2 regions of the Subtercola sp. RTI3 genome follow, and region 1 is predicted to be linked to the other one. Evidence: predicted binding sites of a transcription regulator. Region 1 holds the regulator's gene; the other holds the start of a gene.
The links. Region 1 encodes HrcA, which represses chaperone genes, less so after heat shock. Its sites were predicted from a motif close to TTNGCACTCGNNNNNNNCGAGTGCNAA; they were not measured.
Positions count from the first base shown of each region.

Region 2: a site for HrcA is predicted at 10,902-10,928, ahead of groL (chaperonin GroEL). Genes of this name have one in related genera too.

Region 1 covers NZ_JASJXO010000017.1:30,886-50,014, forward strand. The annotation lists gene QN358_RS08630 (PhoH family protein) at 1-487, opposite strand, end outside; gene QN358_RS08635 (HIT domain-containing protein) at 540-899, opposite strand; gene QN358_RS08640 (16S rRNA (uracil(1498)-N(3))-methyltransferase) at 950-1,741, opposite strand; gene dnaJ (molecular chaperone DnaJ) at 1,753-2,871, opposite strand; gene hrcA (heat-inducible transcriptional repressor HrcA) at 2,926-3,948, opposite strand; gene QN358_RS08655 (DUF4870 domain-containing protein) at 4,061-4,471, shown strand; gene QN358_RS08660 (DUF4870 domain-containing protein) at 4,520-4,933, shown strand; gene hemW (radical SAM family heme chaperone HemW) at 4,964-6,181, opposite strand; gene QN358_RS08670 (DUF1990 family protein) at 6,183-6,845, opposite strand; gene lepA (translation elongation factor 4) at 6,849-8,699, opposite strand; gene QN358_RS08680 (pyridoxal phosphate-dependent aminotransferase) at 8,738-9,907, opposite strand; gene rpsT (30S ribosomal protein S20) at 10,125-10,391, shown strand; gene holA (DNA polymerase III subunit delta) at 10,598-11,650, opposite strand; gene QN358_RS08695 (ComEC/Rec2 family competence protein) at 11,667-12,758, opposite strand; gene QN358_RS08700 (ComEC/Rec2 family competence protein) at 12,867-14,333, opposite strand; gene QN358_RS08705 (helix-hairpin-helix domain-containing protein) at 14,330-15,283, opposite strand; gene leuS (leucine--tRNA ligase) at 15,503-18,082, opposite strand; gene QN358_RS08715 (anthranilate synthase component I family protein) at 18,235-19,129, opposite strand, start outside.
Region 2 covers NZ_JASJXO010000071.1:1,631-14,280, forward strand. The annotation lists gene QN358_RS17495 (SGNH/GDSL hydrolase family protein) at 1-548, shown strand, start outside; gene QN358_RS17500 (TOBE domain-containing protein) at 592-996, shown strand; gene modA (molybdate ABC transporter substrate-binding protein) at 1,001-1,816, shown strand; gene QN358_RS17510 (ABC transporter permease) at 1,827-2,642, shown strand; gene QN358_RS17515 (ABC transporter ATP-binding protein) at 2,639-3,733, shown strand; gene QN358_RS17520 (thiamine pyrophosphate-dependent enzyme) at 3,756-5,591, opposite strand; gene aroQ (type II 3-dehydroquinate dehydratase) at 5,683-6,162, opposite strand; gene QN358_RS17530 (MFS transporter) at 6,270-7,487, shown strand; gene QN358_RS17535 (hypothetical protein) at 7,596-7,904, shown strand; gene QN358_RS17540 (nitroreductase family protein) at 7,976-8,518, opposite strand; gene msrB (peptide-methionine (R)-S-oxide reductase MsrB) at 8,531-8,932, opposite strand; gene QN358_RS17550 (GNAT family N-acetyltransferase) at 9,009-9,467, shown strand; gene QN358_RS17555 (DUF3263 domain-containing protein) at 9,618-9,911, shown strand; gene QN358_RS17560 (LytR C-terminal domain-containing protein) at 9,933-10,484, shown strand; gene QN358_RS17565 (cold-shock protein) at 10,631-10,837, shown strand; gene groL (chaperonin GroEL) at 10,975-12,594, shown strand.

The sequences.
Region 1 (19,129 bases):
TGCGGTTGACCTCTTTGCGCTGCAGCGCCTGCACCGCTTTCGCCATGGCGAGGTAGGTCTTGCCGGTTCCCGCCGGGCCGATGCCGAACACGATGGTGTTCTCATCGATCGCGTCGACGTACTTCTTCTGGCCGAGCGTCTTTGCGCGCACGGTTCTGCCGCGCGTGGAGATGATGGGTTCGCCGAGCGCGACCGACGGGCTCGTGGGGTTGCCGGAGTCGAGCATGCGGGCCGAAGCCGTGACCTCGATGTCGGTGAGTTCTTCGTTGCCGTTCTTCACCATGAGCACCAGTTCTTCGACGAGCCGGCGCGCCGACTCCACATCGGCGGTGGGCCCCAGCAGCGTGATCTCGTTGCCGCGAACATGGATGCTCACGCTGGGGTACTGCTTCTCGACGAGGGTGACCAGCCGGTCTTGCGGCCCGAGTAGGCGCACCATGGCGAGCCCGTCGACGTGGATGACGGCGTCGCTGGTGCTGCCGCTGATGCCGCCGGTGCTGCCGCCGCGGGAGCTGGCAGTGCCGCTGCCGCTGCCTTCGTTAGAACGTGCCAAGTGAACCTTCTTTGAGATCGCCCGCGAGAACGTGGGCGTGAACGTGGAAAACGGTCTGCCCGGCACCTGCGCCGGTGTTGAAGATGAGACGGAAGTCGCCATCGGAGTGCTCGGCCGCCAGGGTGTCGGCGAGCGCCACCAGCTCGGCCAGCAACGCCGGGTCACCCGCCGCCAGCTCGACGACGTTCGCGTACTGCTCGGTCTTCGGCACAACCAGAATGTGCACGGGTGCCTTCGGAGCGATATCGGCGAAGGCGATCAGCGTCTCGGTCTCAGCGAAGATGGTGGCCGGAATCTCGCGCGCCACTATGCGGCTGAAGAGCGTTGGCCCTGGTGTGTCTGACATGCCTCCATCGTAATCGGCGCGTCTGACACCCGCCCCGGTGGCGGCTGGTCTCACCAGCGCCCTAGGCGAACATTGAGTGCTGAGAGCGCCGCCGGGCCAGCTGTGGAGGTGCGCAGGATGCTCGTTCCGAGTTTCACCGTGGTCGCTCCCGCGGCCACGAGCTGGTGCAGTTCGTTCGGGCTGATGCCGCCTTCGGGGCCCACCACGAGTACGAGGTCGGGCTGACCATCGGTGCGGGCAGCATCGGTGCGGGCAGCATCGAAGTCAGCAGCGTCGAACCCGGGCAGCGCGGCCGCGGTGAGCGCCTCTGTGGCGGAGGGCTCGAGCACGAGCATCCGGCTGACCGAAGCCAGTTCGATGAGCTGCTTGATGCCAGCCAACTCGCCCACCGTCGGCACAAACGCGCGAATGGACTGCTTGCTGGCCTCACGAACGATGGTGCGCCAGCGCTCGACGCCCTTCGCCACTTTCGGGCCCACCCAGCGCGACACCGAGCGCTCGGCAGCCCACGGCAGCACGCCGTCGATTCCAAGCTCGGTGGCGGCCTGCACGGCCATCTCGTCGCGGTCGCCCTTGGCGAGGGCCTGAACCAGCCAGATGGTCGCGGCCGGTCGCCGCTCGACCCGCACACTCGTCACCGCGATGCTGAGCACGCTCGACGACACCGCAATGACTGGCCCGCTCACGATCAGCCCGCGACCGTCACCGATGGAGGTGTCTTCGCCCACCTTGATGCGGTTTACCGTCACGGCGTGCTTCTGCTCTTCGCCGTGCAGCGACACGACATCGCGCACCTCGTGCGGAATGTCGTTCAGGTCTTCACGAATGAACAGCGAACTCATGTCTCAGGCTCTCAGACGTTCAGAAACCGGTCGCGCAGCTTGGCGAACAGGCCCTGCTGAAAGTGCCCGAGCGTGGGGGCGGGGTATTTGTGCGCCGCGGCGAGCTGTTTCACGAGTTCACGCTGCTTGTGGTCGAGTTTCGTGGGCGTCACCACCTGAATGCCGATCTTCAGGTCACCGCGACCGCCACCGCGGAGCTTTGTCACGCCACGCGACTTGATCGTCACCACTTCAGAGCTCTGGATGCCCGGCTTCAGTTCGACCTCAACGTCGCCGTCGAGCGCGCCCAGCGTCGTCGTCGTGCCCAGCACTGCATCCCACATCTGCACTTCGAGCGTGCACAGCAGGTCATCGCCGTTGCGGCTGAAGATGTCGTGGTGGGTCACCTTGACCTCGAGGTACAGGTCGCCCTGCGGGCCGCCGGCGGGGCCGACCTCACCCTGCGAGGGCATCTGCAGGCGAAGGCCGGTGTCGACGCCGGCCGGAATGTCGACGGGAATGATGCGACGGGCGCGAACACGGCCCTGGCCCTGGCAGGTGACGCAGGGTGCGGGGATGACCGTGCCGTAGCCGCGGCAGGTGCCACAGGGCGAACTCGTCATCACGTTGCCGAGCAGCGAGCGCACCGTGCGGGAGATCTGGCCGCTGCCGTGGCAGATGTCACAGGTCACTTCGTGGGTGCCCGGTTGGGCGCAGCTGCCGTTGCAGGTCTCGCAGAGCACGGCGGTGTCGACCTCGAGGTCGCGGTGGGTGCCGAAGATGACCTCGCTGAGGTCGACTTCGACGCGCAGCAGAGCGTCTTGGCCGCGCTCGGCGCGCGAGCGGGGGCCGCGCTGGCCACCCTGCTGGCCGCCGAAGAAGGTCTCGAAGATGTCTCCGAAACCGCCGAAGCCCTGGGCTCCGCCGCCAGCGCCACCGAAACCGGCCTGCGGGCCGCGATCGTAGTTCTGGCGCTGCCCGGGATCGCTCAGCACGTCGTACGCGTGCGTCACCGACTTGAACCTCTCTTGGGCATCCGGGCTCGGATTCACATCGGGGTGCAGTTCTCGGGCGAGCTTGCGGTACGCCTTCTTGATCTCGTCGGTGCTAGCGGTTCGCTCGACGCCGAGCACGTCGTAATGGTCAGCCACGAAGGGCTTCTCCTTTGTTCGGGAATTGCATCAGAAAGTTCACGATTCGCCTGTTTATGACTCGCCCAGGCTCTTCGAGAGGTAACGCGCCACGGCACGAACGGCCGCGATGTTGGTGGAGTAGTCCATGCGGGTGGGGCCGAGCACGCCGAGCCGCGCCACCTGGCCACCGACCGAGCTGTAGCCGCTCGCCAGCACGGAGGTCTCGGCGAGCCCGAACGACGCATTCTCGCGGCCGATGCTCACCGACATGCCGTGCTGGTCTGCCTGCATCTCGCTGAACAGGCGGAGCAGCACCACCTGCTCTTCGACAGCTTCGAGAACGGGCAGGATGCTGCCGGCGAAGTCTCCCTCGGTGCGCACCAGGTTCGCAGCCCCCGCGATGATGAGCTTCTCCTGCCGGTTCGCCGTGACCTGTTCGACGAGTGCGGCCACGATCACGTCGACCGAGAGGCGCTCTGGCGGCGTGAACTGCAAGGCGAAGGCAAGCAGGCCTGCAGCCGCTTCGTCGAGGCCGAACCCCGCGACAGCGTGATTCACCCGCGAACGCAGCGTGACCAGGAACTCGTCGTCGATGCCGGTCGGCAGTTCGACGATGCGCTGCTCGACGTGGCCCGTGTCGGTGATGACCACCGTGAGCAGGCGCACGGGCGTGAGAGCCACGAGCTCGATGTGCCGCACTTTCGCCTGCGAGAGAGAGGGGTACTGCACGAGCGCCACCTGCTGGGTGAGCTGCGAGAGTAGTCGAACGGTGCGGGCAAGCACATCGTCGATGTCGACGGAGGACCCCAAGAACGTCTCGATTGCCTGGCGTTGCGCGGGTGTGAGCGGCTTCAGGCCAGACAGATGATCGACGAAGAGCCGGTAGCCCTTGTCGGTGGGAATGCGGCCAGACGATGTGTGCGGCGCGACGATGAGCTCTTCTTCTTCGAGAAGCGCCATGTCGTTGCGAATGGTGGCGGCCGACACACCGAACGAATGGCGGTCGACGATCGACTTCGAACCAACCGGTTCGCGAGAGGCCACGTAGTCGTGCACGATCACTCTGAGCACTTCGAGGCTGCGTTCAGAGACCACTGTGTTGCCGCCTTCCGCCTAGCACTCAGGTATCTAGAGTGCCAATTATATATCGCCACACGCTGAGTAAAAATCATTGCTCAACCCGGTTGACGAGCAGTATCTTGTGCTTATGTCGAACTCCAACGGTACCCCGCCATATCAGCCGGCTGCCGGCCAGCCCGCACTCTCGTCTGCCGACGACAAGCTCTGGGCCTCCCTCTCTCATTTCGGCAACATCATTCCGCTCATCCCGGCCCTCATCATCTACCTGGTCTTCAAAGACCGCGGCACGCTGGTGCGGCAGGAGAGTACCGAAGCCCTGAACTGGACCATCAACGTCACCGGCATCATCGTGGTCGGCAACATCGTGGCCGGCGTGCTCGGCCTCATACCCGTCTTCGGCTGGATCATCGGCCTGCTGATCGGCCTCATCATCTGGGCGGTCGTGATCGTGAACCTGGTTTTCGCCATTGTCGGCGGCGTTCGGGTGAACGGTGGCGGCAGCTATCGGTATCCCGTCAATTTTCGCTGGATCAAGTAGCCCGGCCCACTTCTCGTAAGATCGTCGCAACCAACGAAAGGCGTCACAATGTCGAGCGAAGTTCCCCCTCCCGTCGGGCCTCCGGCTCCCCCGCCCCCCTCTGGCCCCGCCGGGTACGCGGTTCAGCCGCCCCTCAGCCCGAGCGACCAGCGCCTGTGGGCGACACTGATCCACGTCGGTGGCATCATCTTCGGATTCCTGCCCGCCCTGATCGGCTACCTGGTTCTGAAAGACCGGGGCGAGTTCATCCGCGACCACACCAAGACGGCGCTGAACTTTCAGATCACGCTGCTCATCGCGTATGTCATCGGCAGCATCCTGTCGATCGTCATCATCGGTGTCGTCGTGCTGATCGCCGCCGGCATCATCAGCATCATCTTCAGCATCATGGCTGCCCTCGCGGCCAACAAGGGTGAGCTCTATGTCTACCCGAAGTGGTGTGCGATCCAGTTCGTCAAGTAGCAACGTCGGCTGCGGTCGCAGCGCTCATCCTCAGGTGAGGCGCCGCACCACGGCATCGGCCAGAAGCCGCCCCCGCACGGTCAGCTCGATCGACCCGGCGAGGGCGGCTTGTGCGTTCACGAGGCCGTCGGCGATGAGCCCGGCCACCTCGCGGCGCGGTCCCGGCGCGAGTGAGGCCGTCGTGAGGGCGCCGCGGATGCGTGCGAGCAGCAGAATGCGCTCGACCTCACGCGCCTCGGCGTCGGGCGACTCCCGGCCGGCCGCCGGCGAGTGACCCGCCAGAATACGGTCGGCGTAGGCCGCGGGGTGCTTCACGTTCCACCAGCGGGTGCCGCCGACGTGGCTGTGGGCACCCGGGCCCACTCCCCACCAGTCGTGGCCCTGCCAGTACGCGAGGTTGTGGCGGGAAGGTTGGTTGCCGCGCGACCAGTTGCTCACCTCGTACCACTCGTAGCCGGCGGCAGCGAACCGGGCATCCGCCAGCTCATACATGTCGGCTTCGAGGTCGTCGTCGGGTTCGGGGTAGACGCCCGATCGAATCTGGCGGGCGAGTTTGGTGCCCTGCTCGACGATGAGTGCGTAGGCCGAGAGGTGGTCGGGGGCGATCTCAAGCGCCGCGTCGAGCGACCGGCTCCAGTCGTCGAGGCTCTCGCCCGGCGTGCCGTAGATGAGGTCGAGGCTGACCTGAAGGCCCGCGTCGCGCGCCCACTCGACCACCTGCGGTACCCGCTCGGGGTCGTGCGTGCGATCGAGGGTCTGCAGAACGTGCGGAACGGCCGACTGCATGCCGAAGCTCACCCGGGTGAACCCGGCGGCCGCGAGATCAGTGAGGTAACGGGCATCCACTGAGTCGGGGTTGGCCTCGGTGGTCACCTCGGCGCCCGGCGCGAGGCCCCAGGCCTCATCGACCGACCGCAGCATCTCGATGAGCTGGCTGCTCGGCAGCAGGGTGGGCGTGCCTCCGCCGAAGAACACGGTCGACACGGGTCGCTGCTCGACACCCGAGGCGGCCAGCACGTGCGCCGCCTGGTGTACCTCGAGCACGGCCTGGCCGGCGTAGTCGACCTGTTTTGCACCGCGAAGCTCGGTCGAGGTGTAGGTATTGAAGTCGCAGTAGCCGCAGCGAACACGGCAGAACGGAACGTGCAGGTAGACACCGAACGGGTGCCCGAGCGACTGGTCAGCCGTGCCCGCGGGCAACAGCCCGTCGAGCGGCGCCGGGTCGCCGAGCGGAAGCGCGCTGCCCACGTCAGGCCCGGGCGGGCAGCAGGGCGCGCAGGTACTGCTTCGTGGCCTTGCGCTGCTGCCAGCGTACGAGCGGCGTGCCGAGACGGTAGAGCCAGGTCGACGGCTTCGAGAAGCTCCGGATGACCACCCACACCGAGCCGTCATCGTGGCGTTCGACCATGAAGCTCTCTTCGCCCGTCTGCGGGTGCCCCGGCAGCGTTCCGTAGGCGAACCCCACCCTGTTCGTGTCGGCTGTCACCGACACCACCCGCACGGGAGCGACAAACCGCACGCCGAAGACCGACACGACGAGTTCGGCCGAGACGCCGGGTGCGACGTGCGGCGTACCGTCTTCGGTGTAGACGTGCCCCTCGTCGACCTCGCGCGGGGCGATCGGCAGGCCGGCGGCGTCGTAGACGAGGCCGACGTAGTCGGTGTCGCTCGACGTCGGCAGTTCAATGTTCTGCACGGTGATGCCGCTGCCCCGCTGGATGCCCCACGTGAGCACGGCTTCGGCCGCCGACTCGAACCGCTCGTCGCCCGAACCCAGCCGCATGCGGGCCTGGAACGGCTTGAAGCCCTTCGGCGGGTAGTACATGAGGTCATCGGCCTGGCTCGCACCGATGGCCGCGTACGTGAGCGACTGATCGATGTGGGTCGAGCGTGTGCGAATCTGCTCGCTCATCACTTACTTCTTCTCTTTGCCTTCGGTGTCGCCGCTCAGGGCAGCGATGAACGCCTCTTGGGGAACCTCGACGCGGCCCACCATCTTCATGCGCTTCTTGCCCTCTTTCTGCTTCTCCAGCAGTTTGCGCTTGCGGGTGATGTCACCGCCATAGCATTTGGCGAGAACGTCTTTGCGAATAGCGCTGATCGACTCACGCGCAATGATGCGGGCGCCGATGGCGGCCTGGATGGGCACGTCGAACTGCTGGCGCGGAATGAGTTTCTTCAGCCGCTCGGTCATCAGCACGCCGTACGCGTACGCCTTGTCGCGGTGCACGATGGCACTGAACGCGTCGACCGCCTCGCCCTGCAGCAGAATGTCGACCTTCACGAGGTCGGCCTCCTGTTCGCCGATGGGCTCGTAGTCGAGGCTCGCGTACCCCTGCGTGCGGCTCTTGAGGTGGTCGAAGAAGTCGAACACGATCTCGCCGAGGGGCATGTGGTAGTGCAGTTCGACCCGATCGGTACCCACGTACTCCATGCCGTCGAGCGAGCCGCGGCGGCCCTGGCAGAGCTCCATGATGGTGCCCACGTAGTCTTTGGGCGCGAGGATCGACGCCTTCACCATGGGCTCACTGACGCTCTTGATCTTGCCACCGGGAAACTCGCTGGGGTTCGTGACGGTGACCGTCTTCTTGTCGTCGGTGGTCACCTCGTAGATCACGCTCGGAGCCGTGGCGATGAGGTCGAGGTTGAACTCCCGTTCGAGCCGTTCGGTGATGATCTCGAGGTGCAGCAGGCCGAGAAAACCGCAGCGAAAACCGAAGCCCAGGGCGACGGAGGTCTCTGGCTCGTAGACGAGTGCGGCATCCGACAGCTTGAGCTTGTCGAGCGCCTCACGCAGGTTCGGGTAGTCAGAACCGTCGATGGGGTAGAGCCCCGAGAACACCATGGGCTTGGGTTCGGAGTAGCCCTTCAGCGCGACAGTTGCGGGCCGGACGAAGGTGGTGACGGTGTCGCCCACCTTGCTGAGGCGCACGTCTTTCACGCCTGTGATGAGATAGCCCACCTCGCCGACCGCAAGGCCCTTGCTGGGCGTCGGTTCGGGGCTCGAGACGCCGATTTCGAGCACCTCGTGGGTCGACTTGGTGCTCATCATCATGATCTTCTCGCGCGGCGTCAGCTTGCCGTCGATCATGCGCACGTAGGTCACCACGCCGCGGTAGGCGTCGTAGACCGAGTCGAAGATCATGGCCCGGGGCGGGGCGTCGATGTCGCCCTGCGGAGCGGGAATGGTGGCGACCACGAGGTCGAGCAGGGCTTCGACGCCCATGCCCGTCTTGCCGCTGACCCGCAGCACGTCTTCGGCGCGGCCGCCGATGAGCCCGGCGATCTCCTCGGCGTACTTGTCGGGGTCGGCCGCGGGCAGGTCGATCTTGTTGAGCACCGGAATGATCTTGAGATCGTTGTCGAGGGCCAGGTAGAGATTGGCGAGGGTCTGGGCCTCGATGCCCTGTGCGGCATCCACCAGCAGAATGGCGCCCTCGCAGGCGGCCAGCGAACGACTCACCTCGTAGGTGAAGTCGACGTGGCCGGGGGTGTCGATCATGTTGAGTGCGTAGGTCTGGCCTTCGAGGGCCCACGGCATGCGAACGGCCTGGCTCTTGATGGTGATGCCGCGTTCGCGCTCGATGTCCATGCGGTCGAGGTACTGGGCGCGCATGTCGCGGTCACTGACGACGCCGGTGATCTGCAGCATGCGGTCGGCCAGCGTCGATTTACCGTGGTCGATATGGGCGATGATGCAGAAGTTCCGGATGAACGCGGGGTCGGTCGACGCCGGCTGGAGTTCCTGTACTGCTCTGGGGCTCACGCGTTCCTCTTATGTTTCTGACAATGACTGACGTAAGTTTACGAGACTGGCGGGGCCGGCGTGACGGCCGGTGGCCGGGGCAGGCGCCGGATGCCCGTCTCGATGTCGGCCGGGTCGGCCGCCACGCACAGGCGGATCCAGCCCTCGCCCTGCCGCCCGAAGGCACTGCCCGGCGCCACGGCGACGCGCTGCTCGAGGAGAAAACGCTCAGCCCACTCGGCCACGTCGCCGTCGGTGGCGTACGACACATCCACCCACAGGTAGAAGGCACCCGACGGTTCGAGAAACGCGATACCGAGCTCGGTGAGCAGCTTCGTGGCCACCTCGAGGTTCTCTCGGTAGTGCGTCGCGGCGGCAGCCACGTGATCCTGCGGGCCAGTGATGGCGGCAACCGCAGCGAGCTGTGCGGGAGTGTTGATGCAGCTGACGATCGCTTCCTGTGCTGTGCGGAGCAGCGCGGCCATACCGGGCGGAGTCACGAGATAGCCCACCCGCGCGCCCGTCAGGGCATACGTCTTCGACAGAGAGAAGACCGAGAACACGCGGTTGTCGGTGTCGAGCGAGGCGACGCTAGTGTGCAGTGCGCCGTAGGTGAACCGCTCGTAGACCTCGTCGCTCAGAATCCAGAGGTCATGGCGCTGGGCGAAGGCGAGCAGCGTCTCGATGACGGGCTTCGGGAAGATGGCTCCCAGTGGGTTCGACGGGGAGTTGATGATGATCATGCGGGTTCGGCTGGTGACGAGGCGCTCGAGTTCGTCGAGGTCGGGCAGAAAGTCGTGCGCGAGGCGCAGCGTGTAGGGAACAGGCACGGCCGAGATCATCCGGGCATTCATGGCGAACGTCGAGTAACCCGGGTCGGGCAGTAGAACCTCGTCGCCGGGGCTGAGGGTGAGGGTCATCGCCAAGAAGAGGGCATGCATGCCGCCGTTCGTGACCCAGACCTGTTCGGTGTCGACGGCGATGCCGTTCTGCGTGGCGAGCTTCGCCACGATCGCCGCGCGAAGCTCCGGAATGCCGCCGTTGGGTGTGTAGTTCGTCTCGTCGGCGTGCCAGGCTCGCTCGGCGGCCTCGAGGATGTGCGAGGCCACGGGCACGTCAGGCTCGCCGACAGCGAGAAACACCACGTCGTCGAGCGACTGCGCGAGCTCGAAGATGCGGCGGATGCCCGAAGGCGGAACGGAATCCATGTGGGCGGCGAGGCTGGGCATAGGGTTAAGGGTATTACCGCTATCGGAGTCGAGCGATCGGTCGGGTGTTTCGCGCGAGATTGTCGTTCGCGGCGACAACTGGTATTGTTTGCTGTTGGCTTCCGTAGCCGCGCCCGAGACACGTCATGTCTGCGCGGGCTGCGATCATCAATTTTCGAACAACACCGTTTCTGAACTCTAAAAGGTTCTGAACGAACTAGATACAGAGGGTATTTCAGTGGCAAACATTAAGTCTCAGATCAAGCGCATCGGCACCAACAAGAAGGCGCAAGAGCGCAACAAGGCTGTCAAGAGCGAGCTGAAGACGGCCATCCGCGCCGTCAAGTCGAGCGTTGCCGCCGGCGACCTCGAGAAGGCTGCCAGCGCGCTGCTCATCGCGGGCAAGAAGCTCGACAAGGCTGCCAGCAAGGGCGTCATCCACAAGAACCAGGCTGCGAACCGCAAGTCGTCGATCTCGAAGTCGGTTGCTGCACTCACCAAGTAGTCGGTGAGCGGGCGGTGCGGCCTTCGGGCCTGTCCGTCGGTGCATTGATGCAGAAAAGGCCCCGCCTCGGCGGGGCCTTTTCTCGTGTCTGAACTCTGTATCGTTCGGGACTCTGTAGCGTTCGGGCGCACTGTAGCGTTCGGGCGCACTGCCGCGCGGGTGCCCCGTCGCTCGGGCGCACGGCTACTCAAGCGGGAGGCCCGGCGTCAGAGTTCGCCGCGGGCCGAGATCGTGGCGATCATGCGCTCGAGCGAGTAGACCGGGTCTCGGCCGCCGCCCTTGATGTTCTCGTCGGTCTCGGCGAGCATCTGGATGCTGCGGCCGAGCCCCTCGCCCGTCCAGCCCTGCAGGTCACGCCTCGCGCGGTCGATCTGCCACGGCGCGAGGCCGAGCTGGCCCGCGAGTTGCCCTGACCCACCACGGGTACCGAGCACCTTGGCCATCGTGCGGAGTTTCATGGCGAACGCCGCCACCATCGGAACGGGGTCGGCCCCCGTGGCGAGCGCGTGCCGCAGCAGCGCGAGCGACTCACCGTACCGCCCGGCTATCGCGCTGTCGGCCACCGCGAACGCATTCGTCTCGACCCGGCCGGCGTAGTACCGCTCGACCGTCGCCTCGGTGATCTCGTCGCTCGTGTCGGCGACCAGCTGGTTGCACGCGCTCGACAGCTCGGCCAGGTCGTCGGAGAAGGCCGAGACGAGCGCGCGAACGGCGCCCGGGCTCACCCGTCGCCCGGCGGCGCGAAACTCGGCCACTGCGAAGTCGTAGCGCTCGGTGTCTTTCTTCAGCTCGGTGCAGACCACCTCGATCACATCGCCGGTCGCCGCCCGCACTGCGTCGAGCAGGCGTTTGCCTCGAACTCCCCCGCCGTGGCGGAGCACGACGTAAGTGTCGTCAGCGGGGTAGGCGAGGTAGTCGATGGCTTCGAGAATGAAATTATCGGTGCACTTCTCGACTGAGGTGACCCTGATCATGCGCGGCTCGCCGAAGAGCGACGGGCTTGCCATGGTGAGCAGTTCGCCGGGCGCATAGCTCGCGGCGTCGATGTCGGTGACTTCGAGGCTCGGGTCTTCGAGCTTCAAGAGGTCGCGCAGTTGCCGGATGGCCCGGTCGGCCAGAAACGACTCGGTTCCTGACACGAGAACCACCGCTGCCGGGCGAATCTGCTCCCACGTGAGTTGCGGAATCACGGGCGCCGGAGACTTGCCCGACGTCTTGCCTGCCGCGCTCTTGACGGCCCCCGAACGAGACCCTCGCACTGCTGCCACGTTCACCTCACTTCTTCTTCTCAACCCTAGCCTGACCGTCTGACCACACCACGATGCCGTCGGGCGACGGCGCCAGAACGATCATGCCGAGCAGGTCGGTGCGATACGCCTCTGTGTGCGCTCGCGCGAGAATCGACAGCAGCCTGTCGGTCGGATGCCCGTACCGATTGTTCATGCCCACCGAGATCAGCCCCACCTTTGCCGTGATGGCCTGGTAGAAGTCTTCGCTCTGGTCGGCTGATCCATGGTGCGCAACTTTTACAACATCTTCTCCTTCGAGCTGGTTTGCTGACATCACCATGCGCTGCGCGTCTTCGCCCAGGTCGCCGAGAAACAGCGACCTGATCGAGCCCGTGAACTGCACTGTCACGCTCGCGTCGTTGCCCCGCAGCGCGGTGCCCTGCTGGGGCCACAGAACGTTCCACGCCAGGCCGCCCAGAACACCGGTGTCGCCCTGGCGAGCTTGCCGAACATCCGCGCCCGCCGCCGTGAGCCTGCCTGCCATTGCGGCGTCACGGCTGTCTTCGGGTGGGCCCATGAGCACGATTCCCACGTGCCCGAGCACAGCATCGAGGCCGCCCACATGGTCGAGGTCGTAATGCGTGAGCACGAGCAGATCGATCGACTGGATGCCCAGCCGATGCAGGCACACGGTGAGCAGCGCCGGGTCGGGGCCCACGTCGATCAGCGCGTGCGTGTCTTGGTCGTGTACGACGACGGCATCACCCTGGCCGATGTCGCAGGCGGCGATCTGCCAGTTCGCCGGCCAGGCCGCGCCGCCGGTGACGGTGGTGCCGACAGCGGTGCCAACGTACAGTGCGACCGCAGTGGCCAGCAGGGCAGCGGCTGCCAGCCGAACACCACGGCGCGTGATGGGCACCCGCCGTCGCGGCGGTCGCGGTAGTGGTCGTGGTCGTCGAAACGGGGAGCCGTTTCGCATCGCTCCCGCGTTCGCCGGCAAGAATGTCGCGGTCGCGCGAGGGTTCGGCGCCGCGCGAAGGTTCGCGGCCGTCGGTGTAGACGCGCTCGCCCCGAGGCGAATGCCCGACAGTGGTGGCCCGAGGAACAGCGCCACGAGGGCAGCGGCGGTGACGAGCACGACGAGTGCGGCGCCCTGCCAGCCGCCCAGCCACGGGATGCTCGCGCCCGGGAGGTTCGCGAAGAAGGTGGCGACACCAGCGATCCACGAGGCGGGTACCCAGGTGAGTCATGCACCGGCGACACCGACTGCCGGCACGAGGCCGGAGAGCGCGGCACCGAAGACACACGACACGAGCCCGACGACGGTTGCCACGGGGGCTGCGGGCTCAGCAAGAAGGTTGGCTACGACGCTGTACGTGGAGATCGTCGGTGAGAGCAGCACCAGCACGGGCTGGCAGGCGATCTGCGCGGCTGTGGGCACCGCGATGACGAGGGCGAGTGTGCTCGGCAGCCAGCACGCGAGCAGTGCCTGCAGGGGGCGGGTGAGCACCAGCAGTCCGCCCGTGGCGAGAACCGACAGGGCGAGACCGTAGTTGCGGGAGAACCATGGGTCTACCGACAGCAGAACGATGGTGGCGAGCCCGAGTGCGGGCAGGCCCTTCGGCTGGCGCCCGGAGGCCAGTGTGATGAGCACGATGAGCGCCATCACTGCTGCACGCAGCACGCTCGACGATGGGGTGACGAGTACCACGAAGGCGCCCATCACGGCGAGCGAGAGGCCAGTGCGCCATCGGCGTGACAGGCCGACGGCTCCGCCGAGAAGCATGATGGCCTCGACCACGATGGCGCAGTTGGCACCCGAGACGGCGGTGAGGTGGCTCAGGCCACTGCTGATCATGGCGGAGTTCAGCTCGTCGCTGACCAGGGTGACGTCTCCGATGGCGAGGCCCGGTACGAGTTGAGCCCCGTCGCCGGGCAGTGCGCGGGCGCTGTCGCGAAACGTCGCTCGCAGGTGATTGGCCCAGTCGAGCATCCACGGGGCCGACGACACCAGCGTCGGAGTGCCGTCGGCGAAGAACAAGTCGACCACGCTCTCGCTGGGATCGGTGGGATGCAGGGTTCCTGTGATGCGCAACCGCGTGCCGATGTCGAGCAGCGAATCGGCTGCGCTGCCGGGTGCTGAGCCGCCGACTGCCGGGGCGCTGAGGAAGACGAGCACCGGCATGCGCAGGCCTGAGAGGGTGGGGTGGGAAGGGCCGGCGCTGACCTCGTCGACCGTTGCCGTGAAGCGTTTGGAGGACTGCGGGCCGGCGAAGCCCTGCGCCTCTGACTCGACCGCCGCGGTGCCGACGGTGAGGGTGACGGTCACCGTGTGGCCGGCGAGTGAGGCGACATCGTCGGGGCTGCGCGCTGAGACCTGGGCTCCTACACAAGCGCACGCCAGCGCGGCTGCCGCGCACACGGCGGCGCCCATTCCGGCCGCCCGCAACAGTCTTCGTCGCGCGCGAAACCGGGAGTGCATGCCGAATCCGCCGAACACGACGAACGCCAGCAGGGTGAGCGCGAACCCGAACAGCGTGACCGCGATCAGCGGCGCCCACGCACCGAGCCAGTGCGGTGACAACCCCACCAGCACACCGGCCGTGAGCCAGCAACTCGCCGCGGGCAGGATCAGCCGAAGGTCGATCGGCGAACGGGGCGGCGGGGCATGTGCTTCACCGACCGCCACGCCGGGAAGCACTCTCGCGGTCATACCGTCACCAACGGTTTCAGTGTGTCGAACGTCTTGTCGCCGATTCCAGAGACGTTCTTGAGGTCTTCGATCTGGGTGAACTGGCCGTTGGCGGTTCGCCAGGCGAGGATGCGCTCGGCGAGCGCCGGCCCGACATGCGGCAGCGTCTCAAGGGCGACTTCGTCAGCCGTGTTGAGGTTGACGGGAGCGCTCGGCACCGCGACACCCCCGCCTGAAGCACCACCACTCCCGCCGCTGCCGCTGCCGCTGCCGCTGCCGCTGCCGCTGCCGGACGAGGATGCGCCACCTCCGGAACCCGCCACGCCCGCGCCACCGCCACCCGCGGGGGCGCCCTGCTCCGGCACCACGATCTGCTCGCCATCGTTGATCACGCGCGCGAGGTTCAGGGTCGTCTGGTTCGCCGCACTGCTGAACCCGCCGGCCGCCGCGACGGCGTCGATCAGACGGTCACCCCGATGGAGCTCGTACAGCCCCGCATGGGCCACCGCGCCGACCACGTGCACGAGGATGATCGCGCCCCCCGGAGTGTTCGGAGCGCCCGCAGTGCTCGGAGCGCCCGCAGTACTCGAAGCACTCGAAGCACCCGCAGTAGTCGAGGTACCCGGAGTGCCCCCAGTGCCCGGAATCACCAACGGAGTCGGCGAAGGGCTGGTGCTCGCGGCCGAGGAACTACCGGCGGCACGCGCGGAATTGGATACCCCGCCACCCGCGGTCGGCAACGCCACCGTCTCGGTTCGGCCGTGGGGCGCGAAGATCGAGAAGAGCACCGAACACACGAGTGCCAGCAGCACCAGGACGACAGCCGCGGCGATGCCCACCCGCACCCGCGTACGAGGCTGCGGCGGCGGATCGCCATGCGCAGGCGGCCCCGCGTGAACGGTCGCTGTCGTCGACGGCGGGGAAAGCGCGGCCGAGGGCTGAGCTGGGTGGTCGAGTGGGGTGTGGGGCACGTTTCGACGCTACGTTCGGCGTGCACCGGGCCCGAGACGCAGCGAGCAGACGGTGGAGAACACGCACGAACAGCGTGGTGTGCAGGAGTGGAACCGCCGGCGGGCAAGGACGGCACTCCGAGCTGGCAGGGACGAGCATCCACTCTCCCTGCCAGCTACGCGCGGACCTGCCGCGATCGCGCAGAGCTCAGCTCAGAAGCGACCCGCCCAGCCGAATCACTAGTCGCGCGCCTTCGTGGCGATGTTCACGATCTTCGGAGCACGCACGATGACGTTCACGACTTCGCGGTCGCCGAGGAACCGCACGACGGCCTCGGAGGCCCGAGCGAGTGCTTCGAGGTCGCCCGACGAGATCTTGGGCGACACCTCGAGCCGCGCGCGAACCTTGCCATCGACCTGCACGACGGCTGTGACCGACTCCTCGGTGAGGAGCGCGGGGTCGGCACCGCGCCAGTTGTAGGCCGAGATCGTCGCCGGGTAACCGAGGCGCTGCCACATGTCTTCTGCTGTATAGGGCGCGAAGAGCGAGAGGCCGAGCGCGATGGTCTCGACGGCCTCGCGAACGGCGGGGTCGCCACCGCCGGGGCCGCTGTCGATGGCTTTGCGGGCGGCGTTGACGAGCTCCATGATGCGAGCCACGACCACGTTGAACTTGAACGCCTCGACGAGCCCCGGGGCCTCGGCGAGGAACCGGTGCGTCACGCGGCGCAGCGACACGTCGCCCTCCCGCCAGTTGACCTCGGGCGCGCTGGTGACGTCGCCGGAGAGGCGCCAGGCCCGCGCCAGGAACTTCGCCGAGGCGGCCGGTGACACGTCGGCCCAGTCGATGTCGTCTTCGGGCGGCCCGGCGAACGCCATGGTGAGGCGAATGGCGTCGACGCCGTGCTCGTCGAGCTGGTCGGAGAGGCGAACGAGGTTGCCCTTCGATTTCGACATGGCCGAGCCATCCATCAGCACCATGCCCTGGTTCAGCAGAGCGCTGAAGGGCTCGGTGAACGACACGTAGCCGAGGTCGAACAGCACCTTCGTGATGAACCGGGCGTACAGCAGGTGCAGGATCGCGTGAGTGACACCGCCCACGTACTGGTCGACGGGAGCCCACTTGTCGACGTCGCGCGGGTCGAACGCCTGCGTGTCGTCGTTGGGGGCGAGGAAGCGCAGGAAGTACCACGAGCTGTCGACGAAGGTGTCCATCGTGTCAGCGTCACGGAGGGCGGGCGAGCCGTCGCGCGGGTCGGGCACGTTCACCCAGTCTTCGGCCGCACCGAGGGGCGAGGTGCCCTTCGGCTGCAGGTTCAACCCTTCGGTGGGCGGCAGCAGCACGGGCAGCTGGTCTTCAGGAACCGGGATCTCGACGCCGTCGGCGCCGTGGATGATCGGGATCGGTGTTCCCCAGTACCGCTGGCGTGAGATCAGCCAGTCTCTCAGGCGGTAGTTCTTGGCAGCACGGCCCGTTCCAGCGGCCTCGAGCTGCTCGATGACGCGCGTGATGGCCTTGCCCTTGCTCAACCCGTCGAGCGGGCCCGAGTTGATGAGCCGACCATCGCCGGTGAGCGCCTTACCGGTGGATGCCGGGTCAAGCGGAGGCAGGTCATCCGGAATCTCACCGTCGACGAACACCGGAATGGCGCCCGTGACCGGCTGGTTCGTGTCGAGCACCACGCGCACGGGCAGGCCGAACGCGCGGGCGAAGTCGAGGTCGCGCTGGTCGTGCGCGGGCACGGCCATGACCGCGCCGGTGCCGTAGTCGGCGAGCACGTAGTCGGCCGCCCAGACGGGCAGGCGTTCGCCGCTGACCGGGTTGACGGCGTAGCGCTCGAGAAAGACACCGGTCTTCGGGCGGTCGGTGGCCTGGCGCTCGAGCTCGGTGCTCTTCTGCACCTCGGTAAGGTATTCGGTGAAGGCGGCGCGGGCCTCGTCTGACACCGACGGGTCGGCGACGAGCTCTGCGGCCAGCTCGGATTCGGGCGCGATGACCATGAACGTGGCGCCGTAGAGCGTGTCGGGGCGGGTGGTGAAGACCGTGACGGGCTTGTCGCGGCCCTCGATGACGAAGTCGACGTCGGCGCCGATGGAGCGGCCGATCCAGTTGCGCTGCATGCTGATGACCTTCGCGGGCCACGAGCCTTCGAGCTGCTTGAGGTCGTCGAGCAGGCGGTCGGCGTAGTCGGTGATCTTGAAGTACCACTGCGTGAGCTTCTTCTTCACCACGATGGCGCCGCTGCGCTCAGATGTGCCGTCGGGTAGAACCTGCTCGTTGGCGAGCACGGTCTGGTCTACCGGATCCCAGTTGACCCAGCTCGACTTGCGGTAGGCCAGGCCCTTCTCGTAGAGCTTCAGGAACAACCACTGGTTCCACTTGTAGTACTCGGGGTCGCTGGTGTGCAGCTCTCGGCTCCAGTCGAACGAGCCGGCGTAGCGGCGAAAACTCGCCTTCTGCTGGTCGATGTTCGCATACGTCCACTCGCGCGGGTCGATCTGGCGCTTGATGGCGGCGTTCTCGGCGGGCAGGCCGAACGAGTCCCAGCCGATGGGGTGCAGAACGTTGAAGCCCTGGTGGCGCCAGTAACGCGAGATGACGTCGCCGAGCGCGTACGCCTCGGCGTGGCCCATGTGCAGGTCGCCCGAGGGGTACGGGAACATGTCGAGAACGTATTTGCGCGGGCGTTTGTCGCCCTCGATGTCGGTGCGGAAGGGCTGCATCTCATCCCACACGGGCAGCCACTTGTTCTGAATCGCCTCGAAGTTGTACCGGCTGGCGTCGTCTTCGGCGCCGCGCACGTCGGGCTCGCGTTCGATTGTCACGTAGATCTCAATTCGTAGGAATGTGTGCCGGGCCGTCTTCGCCGGAATGTGCCCTCGTCAGACCCACTCAGGTCTCGCCCGGCCGCTCGGATGCCCACGGCGACACACCCCAGGGGCAGTGCCATGAACTCCAACACCCAAGAGTACTAAACGATGCCCGCCACACCCAGCGCACGCAGCAAGGGTGCAGCTTTCACCTCGATCTCGTCGAACTCCTCCTCGGGTACCGACAGCGCCGTGATACCGCCCCCGGTTCCGATGCTGGCGCCCTCCGGCGAGAGCACGATGCTCCGGATGCTCATCGCCAGGTCGACCGCGCCGTCGAACCCGAAGGAGCCGAACGCCCCGGCGTAGATGCCACGCGGGCCCGCTTCGAGCCCCGCGAGCAGGTTCATCGCGCTGATCTTCGGGGCGCCCGTCATCGATCCGGCCGGAAACGCGGCCTCGACGGCATCGACCGCACTCAGCCCGGGCGCCAGCTGCGCTTCGACCGTACTGACGAGCTGGTGCACGCTGCGGTAGCTCTCGACGTCGAACAGCCGCGGCACGCTGACGCTGCCCGTCACAGCGACGCGGCCGAGGTCGTTGCGCATGAGGTCGACGATCATCACGTTCTCTGCGCGCTCCTTCACACTGGCCAGCAGCTCGTCGCGCAGGGCGTCGTCGTCGGGGGCGGGCAGCCCGGCTCCGTTCGCATCGACGCCGCGCGGGCGGGTGCCTTTGATCGGTTTCGTCGTGATCGCGCCGGCAGGCGTGATGCGCAGAAACTGTTCGGGCGACGAGCTCAGCAGCGACACGTCGTCGAAACGCAGAAAACCGCCGTGATGGGTCGCATTGACAGCCCTCAGCGCCCTATACGTTGCAAACGGCTCCGGATGCACGGCTACCGTGATTTCGTTCGTCAGGCACAGCTGGTAGGCCGACCCGGCGGAGATCAACGCCTGGCAGCTCCTCACGAGCTCGATGTACTCGGCACGCTGGTGCCGCCAGAGCACGGTTGACGCGGCCACGGCATCTGGCGCGGGGGCGCTGGCGGGCACA
Region 2 (12,650 bases), on a different contig from region 1:
TCGTGGTCGCCATCGGCGACTCGATCATGGACGGCCACGGGCTCGACGGCGGCGAGTCATGGCCTGATCTCGTCTCACCGACACAGAGCTGGACTCTCACCAACCTGTCGACCGATGGCTCCGGCTTTCTGATGGCGGGTGCGGAGGGGAACACCTTCCAAGCGCAGGCCGATGTGGCCGAATCGCTGAACCCCGACGTGGTGATCGTCTCGTCGAGCAGCAACGACCTCGGGCTCGACAGCAGCGATCTCGCCGCGGCCACCCGCTCCACCTTCACCAGCCTGAGGGCTGCGTTGCCCACCACCCGCATCATCGCCCTGAGCGCGTTCTGGGGCGATACCGAGGTGCCGGCAGAGCTGCAGCAGATCGACGAGGGTGTGCGGTCGGCCGCCCTGGCCGTCGGTGGCACCTACGTCGACATCGGGCAACCCCTCGCAGACCAGCCCGGGCTGATGCAAGACGATGACGTGCACCCCACGGCCGATGGCGAGCACGAACTGGCCGACACGATCGGGCCGCTGGTGCGCAACGCACTTTCGTCACCCTGACCCAATTAGATTAATCCGCAGGTGCGGAATTAGAATCTGTTTCATGTCGCATATTCGGATTCGTGATGCAGCGCAGTACTTGGGTGTCAGCGACGACACGGTACGACGATGGGTCGACGCCGGTGTTCTCGAGAGTCTGAAAGATGACTCGGGTCGCACCGTTGTCGATGGCCTTGCACTGGCCCAGTTGGCCCGCAAGAACGCCATCCTGCCCGATGACACGTCGCTGGTCGGGCGGTCTGCCCGCAATCGTTTCGTGGGTCTCGTCACCGAGATCATCAGCGACAAAGTCATGGCGCAGGTCGAGATGCAGTGCGGCCCCCACCGGGTGGTCTCACTCATGTCGAGCGAAGCCGTGCGCGAACTCGGGCTCGAACTCGGTTCGGTTGCCGTCGCCGTGGTGAAAGCCACGACGGTCATCGTCGAAACCCCTCCAGTAAAGGCCTGAAGCCATGACGCTACCTGTTCGAAGTTTCGCCGCACTGCTCATGGCTGCGGCGGTGATCATGGGTGCTGCTGCCTGTTCCAGCTCGTCGAACGGCAGCAGCGCGTCGGTCGGTAACGCCCCTTCCAGCTCGGCCACCACCGCACCGGGCGGCACTATCACCGTGTTCGCCGCCGCTTCTCTCAAAGCGACCTTCACGAAGCTCGGAACAGAGTTTCAGGCCGAGAACCCAGGTACGACCGTGACCTTCAGCTTCGCGGGCTCGTCTGACCTCGTGACCCAGATCACGGGTGGCGCGCCGGCCGATGTGTTCGCATCGGCCGACACGAAGAACATGACCAAGCTCACCGATGCCAAGCTCATCAGTGGCACCCCGGTGAACTTTGCCACCAACGTGCTCGAGATCGCTGTGCCGCCGGGAAACCCCGCCGGGGTGAAGACGTTCGCCGATCTCGGCAAGAGCAGCATCAAGACCGTCATCTGTGCGGTGGCGGTGCCCTGCGGTGCCGCAACAGCCACCATCGAGACGGCCACGGGCGTCACTATTCCCGCCGTGAGCCAAGAGTCGTCGGTCACCGACGTGCTCGGCAAGGTCAGCTCGGGTGAAGCCGACGCCGGCCTCGTCTACGTCACCGATGTGAAGGGTGCCGGCACAAGCGTCACCGGCGTTCCTTTCGCCGAGTCGAGCACGGCCGTGAACACCTACCCGATCGGCGCACTCGCGTCGACGAAGAGCAGCGCACTTTCACAGGCGTTCATCGCGTTCGTGACCGGCAGCACCGGCCAGGGCGTGCTGTCAGACGCAGGGTTCGGAAAGCCGTAACCTGCCCCTTATGAAAGCCTCCAGCGGGTACGCGGGCGTTCCCCGATGGGTTCTCGCCATCGCCATCATCGGCGCACTGTTCGTGGTGCTGCCGCTGGTGGCGATGGTCGTTCGTGTGAACTGGGGTCAGTTCATCCCGTTGATCACCTCGAAGGAGTCGACGGATGCCCTGCTGCTGAGCCTGCGCACCTCCGGTGCCGCCACTCTGCTCTGCATCATCGTGGGTGTTCCGATGGCGCTGGTGCTGGCGCGAACGCGGTTTCCGGGCCAGCGCATCGTTCGTTCGCTCGTACTGCTGCCGCTGGTGCTTCCCCCGGTGGTGGGAGGCATCGCGCTGCTCTACACGTTCGGGCGCCAGGGGTTGCTCAAGGCGCCGATGGATTTTCTGGGCATCCAGATCGCCTTCTCGACCACCGCCGTGATTCTGGCGCAGACCTTCGTGGCGCTGCCCTTTCTGGTGCTGAGCCTCGAGGGGGCGCTGCGAACGGTGGGCACGCGATATGAAGCCATCGGGGCCACGCTCGGAGCCGGCCCCACAACCGTTCTGCGCCGTATCACCCTGCCGCTGGTGCTGCCCGCGCTCGTCTCGGGGGCTGTGTTGTCGTTCGCCAGGGCGCTGGGCGAATTCGGTGCCACTCTTACCTTCGCGGGCAGCCTGCAGGGTGTCACGCGTACGCTGCCGCTCGAGATCTACCTGCAGCGGGAGAGCGACCCCGATGCGGCTGTCGCGCTCGCGCTCGTGCTGGTCGCTGTGGCCATTCTGGTGGTGGGACTGGCGCACCAGGCGAGCCTCGGCAACGCCGGGGGCAGGCAGAGGCTCTTGTGACCTTCACTTTCGACGCCCGTGTGGCGAGCCGTGACTTCGACGTGTCGTTCACCCTTGAGGAGGGCGAGACGGTTGCTGTGCTCGGGCCGAATGGGGCGGGAAAATCGACCCTGCTGAACCTCATCTCGGGGCTGCTGGCGGCCGACGATGGGCACGCCGAACTCGAGAGCGCAAGCCTGTTCGATACGCGGGCTGGCACGCAACACGGCTCGAAACCGCCGCACCAGCGCGCGGTCGCGCTGCTCGCGCAGGAGGCGCTGCTGTTTCCGCACCTGAGCGTGCTGAACAATGTCGCCTTCGGGCCGCGAAGTGCAGGCGCCCGTCGTCAGGCATCGCACGCTGCAGCCCGCCGGTGGCTCGCCGAGGTCGACGGCAGCGAGTTCGAGAACCGCAGGCCAGCGCAGCTCTCTGGTGGACAGGCGCAACGCATTGCCGTGGCCCGGGCACTCGCCGCCGAGCCGCGGCTGCTGCTGCTCGACGAGCCGATGGCGGCCCTCGACATGGCGGTCACGCCGGCCATTCGCCGCATGTTGAAGCGGGTGCTCGCGGGGCGTACCGCGCTGATCGTGACGCACGATATCCTCGACGCCTACACGCTGGCCGACCGGGTGCTCGTCATCGAGCGAGGCCGAGTCGTCGAAGACGGCCCCACCCGGGAGGTGCTCGAGCGGCCCCGTACGGCGTTTGCTGCGGGCATCGCGGGGCTGAGCATCCTGAGCGGTGTGCGCACCCCGACCGGCCTCCGCACCGACGACGGTATCGAGCTGGCGGTGTCGACCGGCGCCGCGGCGGCGAACGCGACCGAGTGGCCGGCTCCGGATGCTGGCACCGCCGTCATCGTGGCCGTTCGCCCCTCTGCGGTGACGGTGTCGAACCGCCCGCCCGCCGCAGCCGTCAACGCCATCGAGGGTGTCATCACCGACCTCGAGCAGCGCGGCGACCTCGTGCGGGTGCGCACCGATCGCCTCGCGGCAGACCTCACTGCTCGCCGCGTGGCCGAACTCGACCTCACCGACGGCTCGCGCTCCTGGTTCAGCTTCGATCCCGGGGCGGCCGCACTCTACCCGGCCACGCGGCCCCGAGCCCGCTAACCGCCCCGCGCCCGCTCGCCGCCTACCTCTCGGTCGCGCCGTCGCCCTGCCCGAGGTGCAGCGTGCCCTTCACCCGCTCGATGCCCTCTGACAGCAGCGCCTCAGCCGAATCCTTCGCCACCTCGAGCAGGTACGGGTCACCCTTCAGCAGTGCCAGAGCGGTGTTCTTCGCGAACTCCGCCGTGATGTGCGCGGGCAGTGGCGGAACGTTCTTGCTGCAGTACGCATCGATCAGCGTGACGCCGCGGTGGGCGAAGGCCCGGTCGAGCGCCGCCTCGACCTCGTCGTCGGCCCGCACCCTGACCGCTTCGAAGCCCAGCAGCTCGGCCCAGCCCGCGTAGTCGACCGATTCGACGTCTTGCGCCGTGCGCCACACCGGGTTGCCGTCTTCGGTGCGCATCTCCCACGACACCTGCCCGAGGTCGTCGTTGTGCATGACCACGATGACCAGCTGCGGGTTGCTCCACCGGCTGAGGTACTTCTTCACCGTGATGAGTTCGTTCATTCCGAGCATCTGAAACGCTCCGTCGCCTATCGTGCACACCACTGTGCGGTCGGGGTACGCGAACTTCGCCGCGACCGCGTAGGGCATGGCCGCGAGCATCGTGGCGAGCCGGCCCGACATGTCGCCGAGCATCCCGTCGCGCAGCCGAATGTGGTGCCCGTACCAGTCGGCCGTCGTACCGGCATCGGCCGTCACGATGGCCCGAGGAGGCAGCCGCTTGTTGAGCTCGTGGATGACCCGCCGCGGGTTCACGCCGTCGGAGTACTCGAGCGCTGCCTGCGCCGCCATCTCCTTCTCCCACGACACCATTTCGTCGGCGATACCGTTCTGCCATGACAGATCGGTCTTCGCATCGAGGTGCGGGATCAGCGCTTCGAGCGTGGCCTTGACGTCTCCCCACACGTTCAGCTCGGTGGGGTAACGCAGCCCCATCTGCTCGGGCTTCAGGTCGACCTGCACGGCCCGCGCCTGGCCGCTCTCGGGCAGAAACTGCCCGTACGGGTAATTGGTGCCGAGTAGCACCAGCGTGTCGCAGTGTTTCATCTGCTTGAGGCTCGGAAGTGAGCCGAGCAGCCCGAGCTGCTGGGTGTGATGTGGAACATCAGAGGGCACAACCTGCTTGCCGCGAAGCGCAGTAATGATGCCGGCACCCGCGAGCCGCGCAGCTTCGAGCACCTCGGCGGTCGCTCCGGTGGCGCCGTGCCCCACGAGGAACGTCACCTTCTGGCCGGCGTTGATGATGCCCGCCATTTTCACTATCTCGCTCTCGGGCGGTGTGATGGCCGTGGATGCTCCCACCGCGCTCGAACGCGACACCCAGTTCGCCGGGCTCGGCTCGACCATCTTCATCGCCTGCACGTCGTGCGGAATCACGATGACCGCCGGCCCGAGCCGCAGCCGCGCGGTGCGGAAGGCGGTGTCGACGACGGCCTGAGCCTGTTCGGGCGACACGATGGTCTGTACGTACACGGCGACGTCGGCGAATACGCGCTCGAGGTTCGACTCCTGCATGGTGAACGTGCCGAGCGCGTTCAGGCCCTGCTGGCCGACGATGGCGACCACCGGCTGGTTGTCCATTTGCGCGTCGTACAGGCCGTTCAACAGATGGAACGCGCCGGGGCTCGAGGTTGCGATGCACACGCCGGTCTCGCCGGTGAACTTGGCATGCGCCGTGGCCATCAGGCCGCAGATCTCCTCGTGCGTCGGGCGGATGTACTCGAGCCCGGTGCCCTCCTTCTCTGCCTTGCCGAGCGCGCCGTCGAACGCGCCTGCGCCGTCACCGGGAAACCCGAAGACCCGCGTGACTCCCCACTCTGTGACGCGCTGAATGACGAAGTCGCTGACGGTAGCCATGGGCAGAACCTTTCGTGGGGGCGGTTCTTCGACCGTATTCCCGGGCGCCGCGGCGCAGAAAGGGATTGACAGCCCGCACGGGCTGGCCGTGTCAGGCGTCGGGCGCCGCGCCGAGCTTCGCTGCCAGGTACTCCAGCGCCAGAACGTAGCCGAGCGGCCCCGCGCCGCAGATCACCACGTCAGCCACCGCCGACACGAACGAGTGGTGGCGAAACTCTTCACGCTTGTGGATGTTACTGAGGTGCACTTCGGCCACGGGCAGTTGTACGGCGCTGAGCGCGTCGGCGATGGCCACCGAGGTGTGTGAGTAGGCGGCGGGGTTCAGGATGATCGCGTGCGCGCTCGTGCGGGCATCCTGAATCAGATCGACGAGTTCGCCCTCGTGGTTGCTCTGCGCGAAGGTCACCGTCACACCGAGCTCGGCAGCCCTGGCCGTGACCAGTTGCTCGACGTCGGCGAGCGACTGGCTGCCGTAGATGCCGGGTTCGCGGAGCCCCAGGAGGTTCAGGTTCGGTCCGTTGATGACACTGACCGTGATGTTCGGGGCCGGCGTCGGGGGTGGTGGGGTCATCGGGCGGTTCTCTCTGCTGGCGGCCGGGGTGCTTACACCGTACCGTTCTGGCAGAATCGCTGCCCGCATTGGGAATGAACGGCCGATTCGCAGCATTGGTAGGAGAGATGTCTACTCACCCTTCCCCGCACACACTCACCGATCGCCGCGGATGGATCGCGGTGCTCTCGGTGGCCCTCGGCTCGTTCGTACTCGTGCTTTCAGAATTCTTGCCCATCGGGTTGCTGCCCGCGATCGCAGCCGACCTGAACATCAGCGTGGGTACCGCCGGTCTCGTCGTTGTCGCGACGGGTCTCACGGGGGCGATCGGGGCACCCCTCGTGACCGTCGTCACCTCGCGGGTCGACCGACGCATCGTGCTGGTCTCGCTCACCGCTCTTCTCGTGATCTCCGACGTGCTCGGTGCCTTCGCCGCGAATCTGCCCACGCTGATTCTCGCGCGCATGCTGCTCGGCCTTGCCATTGGCGGGTTCTGGTCGATCGGCGCCGGAATCGCCAGCCGTCTGGTGCGTGAGAGCAGCGTGATTCGTGCCACCTCGTTCATCACCGCCGGGGTCTCGCTCGCCACCGTGGTGAGCCTGCCGCTCGGCGCCTTCGTCTCCGCAGTCGCCACCTGGCGCACGGCCTTTTTCATTGGCGCAGCGCTCGGCGCCGTCGCACTGCTGCTGCAGATCGCTCTGCTGCCGCGCATTCCTGCCATTCAGCGTGTGCGGTTCGCGACCCTCGGCCAGCTGCTGTTGATTCCGCGCGCGCGCATCGGGCTGATCGCCACCGCGCTCGCGTTCATGGCCCAGTTCGCCGCGTACACGTACGTTGCCCCCTACCTGCAAGACCTGGTGCAGATCAACCCGACCACGATCACCATCGCACTGCTGGCGTTCGGCGTCGCCGGTATCGCGGGCAACTTCATCGCCGGGTTCACGCTCAGCCGCAGTGTCACCGGCACCCTCGCGGTGACGAAGGTGGTACTTGCCATCGCCGTCGTCTCGCTCCCGCTGCTGGCGTGGTCGCTGCCGGGTGTGTTCGCGCTGCTGGTGCTCTGGGGGCTCGTGTGGGGAGCTCTGCCTCTGGGGCTGCAGACGTGGATGTCGCAGGCCGCCCCCGGGGCATCCGATGGCAGTCTCGCGCTGTTCGTCACGACCATTCAGCTCGCCATCGCGACCGGCTCGATCGTCGGGGGGCTCGGTGTGAGTGCGTTCGGAGTGGCCTTCGTCTTCTACCTCGCGGGCGGCATCGCGCTCGCCGGGCTCCTGGTGTTGCTCTCGCTCGGTCGCCAGCGCCGCGCTGTCGCTGTCGTGACCGGTTCGGTGCCTGTCGCAAGTTGACCCACCGCCGCCACACCGTGAACACTCACGCAACACTGGGCCTACGTCGGGTCTTTTTTCAGGCGGGAGCGTTAATCTGAAATGGTGAGCGCAGCACTGACGGGTTCTATGACCGACCGAACAGAGCCCCACGCTGTCTACGCTCCGACCCCGTGGAGCGACGGCGTGTGGTTCATGGCGCACGACGGCCGGTGCCTTGGCTGGGTGCGCTGGTACAGCGACGGCGAGCACGAATTCTTCGGCGTCTACTCGTACGGCTGCGACCAGCAGGGTCTGAGAGTGTGGTTGTCGTCGCACGAGAGCCTCGCAGGCGCCGCCGCATGGATGGGCGCCAACGTCGGGCAGTTGCTCGAGCGTTCTCGGCGGCTCGGCCCCGACCCGGTGAACCCGCTGGGCCTGCACGAACGCCGCCGCTAGCTCGGCCACACCTGTCGGCACTGCCGGGTCTGCCATGCCTATGTGAACAGCTGTCAGGCCTCTCTGAACAGTCAGAGTTCGGTCAGATGATCCATCGGGTTGACGCGCTTGCGTCGCAACTCGCGCTGGCCGGGAGGGGCATCGCCCACATACAACCAGCCGAGCAGGTTCTCGTTCGGCCGCAGTTCGTGCATCTGCCGCACTGGCTCCGAACGGGTCTGCTGACCCGTTCGCCACATCACACCCCAGCCCGCTTCGTCGAGCAGCAGTGAGAGTGCGTGGGCGACTCCGGATGCGACGGCCTCCTGCTCCCAGTACGGTACCTTCGCGCTCGGCTGGTGAACGACCACCAGTGCGATGAGCAGGGGAGCGCGGTGCATCTTCGCCACCAGCTTCTCGCGGTTCGCACCGGGCCCCTCGGCGTCGGCCAGAGCATGCCCCAGCCGATCGCGAGCGGCCCCGCGAAGCTCGATGAGGCGCCACGGCCGCAGCGAGCTGTGGTCGGCTACCGTGCCGGCGGCCTCGACCAACGCAAACAGATCGCGGTGCGAGGGGGCAGAGGCCCCCACCTTCGACACCGAACGACGGTGCAGCAGAGAGTCGAGTGCCGACACGGTGCAGCCTGCCTAGGCTTCTTCGTCGAACGAGAGCGAAACCGAGTTCATGCAGAAACGGTCACCGGTCGGCGTCTGAGGTGCGTCGTCGAACAGGTGCCCGAGGTGCGAGCCACAGTTCGAGCAGCGAACCTCGGTGCGAACCATGCCGAGGCTCTTGTCTTCGATCAGTTCGACCGAGTCGGAGTCTTTCGGCGCGTAGAAGCTCGGCCACCCGCAGTGCGAGTCGAACTTGGTGTCGCTGCGAAAGAGTTCTTGCCCGCACGCCTTACAGCGGTAGACGCCTTCGCGCTTCTCGTCGAGCAGCTCGCCCGTCCACGGGCGCTCGGTGGCAGCCTGGCGCAGAACGGCGAACTCTTCGCGGTTCAGCTTGCGCTTCCACTCTTCGTCTGACTTGGCAACTTCGTAGCTCATGGTCTCCTCTTTCCACGCGCGCCGACGGTCTCGATCGGCTGAGGGCGCGTTCCATCATCACAGTAAACTCGAACCCGTGTCTGACCATTCCATCATTCAGAAAACGTTCAGTGAGTTCACGACCAGCGAACTCTACGCCGCGCTGAAACTGCGTACCGATGTGTTCCTCGTCGAGCAGGGTGTCGATGAGACCGAGCTGGATGGCCGTGACCTCGAGCCCGGCACCGTTCACTTCTGGCTGGCCGACGGCGCCGAAACCGTCGCGTACCTCCGTACTCTCGAAGACGAAGTGCCTGAGCACCTCGATGCGAAGAGAATCATCGGTCGCGTGGTGGTGGGGCCGGCGTTCCGGGGCAACGGGCTCGCCCAGCGCCTGGTGGCCTCCGTCATCGAGCGCTTCGGCCACGAGGCGCTCTTGCTGCACGCGCAGAGTTACATTGCCCCGCTGTACGAGAAGTTCGGTTTCGAGGCGTTCGGTGACGAGTATGTCGAGGCGGGCATCCGGCACCTGAGCATGTATCGTGCCGGGGCGTAGAGCGACTGGCGAAGCGGCTCTGGGTGCTCGCACGCGTGGCTTGCACCCTCTGCCAAGGTGCCGAGCCCTAGAATTGGCGAAACTTGGCGCTGCAGAGGGCGGCCGGGTGTCGACGAGCGAGACCACGAGTAGATGAGGGGTGGCAAGCGCATGACTGAACCCGCAGCAACCCCTGCACTCACGGCAGAGCCCGGCACTCTCGCTGAGCGCGACCGCCGCATTCTCGAATTCGAACGCATCTGGTGGCAGCACGTGGGCAAGAAAGAGCAGGCCATTCGCGAAGAATTCGGCCTCTCTGCTGCTCGGTACTACCAGATCGTCGGTACCCTGCTCGAATCGCCCGCAGCGCTCGCATTCGACCCCATGCTCATCAAGCGGCTCCAACGAGTACGAGACACGCGGCTGGCAGCCCGGTCTGCACGTCTTCTTTCCCGCGACGAATAAAGATCGGCCCACGCCCTCACCATGCCTACCGAACCGCAGGATTCCTTTGACCGTGCCGTCTTCGACGGCCCCCGCCGCGGCGTTCATCGTGGACCGAAGCCACGCGGCCGCGGCTGGGTGACCTTCGCGTGGGCTGCGCTCGCGACCGGCGTGCTGGTCGGCCTCGGGGTCGTGGGGCTCTTCGCCATCAACAACAAGATCAACTTCGTGGGTACGAGCGGTGGCGATTCGTCGGCCGTCGCGAGCGACGCCGTCACCCCGACGCCCACCGTCGAGCCCACCACGAACGCGGCTGCGAAGGTGACCATTCTGAACGGAACCACCGTTGCCGGGCTCGCGACGCGGGCCGGAACACAGGCCACGACGGCCGGCTGGGCCGTCGGTGCCGAGGCCAACGCCAGTACGACAGACATCACGGCGTCGACCGTCTACTACGCCGACGCGGGCAATGAAGGAGCCGCCAAGGGCCTGGCGGCGGCGCTCGGCGGCATTGCTGTGCAGCAATCGACACAGTTTCAGGGGGCCGACCTCACAGCGGTACTGGGTACCGATTACAAAGACCCCGGAAAGTGAAGAAACACCTCTTGTATTTCGGGATTGTTTAATCCTTGTTGAATTGTCGTCACGAGTCCCCACATTGACTGCCTGCACCGTTTTACTAGGGAAACGGATCATTTCACTCGAAATGGTGGCACGTAACACAGCAATTGGGAGTAACAATGGCGAACGGAACCGTCAAGTGGTTCAACGCTGAAAAAGGCTACGGCTTTATCACGGTAGAGGGTGGCGGGCAAGACGTCTTCGTTCACTACTCCGCCATCGACATGGGTGGCTACAAGGTTCTCGAAGAGGGCCAGCAGGTCATCTTCGAAGTGGGAACAGGCTCTAAGGGCCCCCAGGCGGAGTCAGTTCGCCTGGCCCAGTAGCCAATACCGGTCTCGTCCCCGGGCGTTCACTTGCACTCGCACCCTACGAGTGCCAGTATTGGTCTTAGCACTCTCGCTATTTGAGTGCTAAACCTTTATGAATCTTTCATGACGCCCGGGAGGGACGAGAAACACACATGGCAAAGATTATTGCTTTCGACGAAGAGGCCAGACGCGGCCTCGAGCGTGGACTCAACATTTTGGCTGACGCCGTCAAGGTGACGCTCGGCCCGCGCGGTCGCAACGTCGTACTTGAGAAGAAGTGGGGTGCGCCCACCATCACGAACGATGGTGTGTCCATCGCCAAAGAGATCGAACTCGACGACCCGTACGAGAAAATCGGTGCGGAGCTCGTCAAAGAGGTCGCCAAGAAGACTGACGACGTCGCAGGCGACGGAACGACGACCGCTACGGTTCTCGCCCAGGCCCTGGTTCGCGAAGGCCTGCGCAACGTCGCAGCCGGTGCCGACCCGATCAGCCTGAAGAAGGGCATCGAGAAGGCTGTTGCAGCCGTCATCGCCGAGCTCGTCAACAACGCCAAAGAGATCGAGACCAAAGAAGAGATCGCGGCTACCGCATCGATCTCCGCTGGTGACCCCGAGATCGGCGCGCTGATTGCAGAAGCAATCGACAAGGTCGGTAAAGAGGGTGTCGTCACCGTCGAGGAGTCGAACACGTTCGGCACCGAGCTCGAGCTGACCGAGGGCATGAGATTCGACAAGGGTTACCTGTCGCAGTACTTCGTCACCGACCCCGACCGTCAAGAGGCCGTCTTCGAAGACCCCTACATCCTGATCGTCAACTCGAAGGTGTCGCAGATCAAAGATCTGCTCCCCATCGTCGACAAGGTCATCCAGGCCAACAAGCAGCTGCTCATCATTGCTGAAGACGTCGATGGCGAAGCACTCGCCACGCTCGTCGTCAACAAGATCCGCGGCATCTTCAAGTCGGTTGCCGTCAAGGCTCCCGGCTTCGGCGACCGTCGCAAGGCGCAGCTGCAAGACATTGCCATCCTCACCGGTGGCCAGGTCATCTCCGAAGAGGTCGGCCTCAAGCTCGAGAACGTCACGCTCGACCTCCTGGGCCGTGCGCGCAAGGTCGTCATCACCAAAGATGAGACCACCATCGTCGAAGGTGCCGGCGACGCCGAGCTCATCGCCGGTCGCGTGCAGCAGATCCGCAACGAGATCGAGAACACCGACAGCGACTACGACCGTGAGAAGCTGCAAGAGCGTCTCGCGAAGCTCGCTGGTGGCGTCGCCGTCATCAAGGCCGGTGCCGCAACCGAGGTCGAGCTCAAAGAGCGCAAGCACCGCATCGAAGATGCCGTGCGCAACGCCAAGGCAGCCGTCGAAGAGGGCATCGTCGCCGGTGGTGGCGTAGCGCTCATTCAGGCTGGCAAGACCGCTTTCGAGAAGCTCGAGCTCACGGGTGACGAGGCGACCGGTGCAAACATCGTTCGCGTCGCCATCGACGCTCCGCTCAAGCAGATCGCTGTCAACGCGGGCCTCGAGCCCGGTGTTGTCGCCGAGAAGGTGCGCAACCTGCCCGTCGGATGGGGCCTCAACGCCGCAACCGGCGAGTACGTCGACATGCTGGCTGCCGGAATCAACGACCCGGTGAAGGTGACGCGCTCTGCCCTGCAGAACGCCGCATCCATCGCCGGTCTGTTCCTCACCACCGAGGTCGTCGTCGCCGACAAGCCGGAGCGCAACTCTGCTCCCGTGGGCGACCCGTCAGGCGGAATGGACTTCTAAGTCCTCCACCCCTCACCACCACAAGCGGGCTGTCTCCTTCGGGAGGCGGCCCGCTT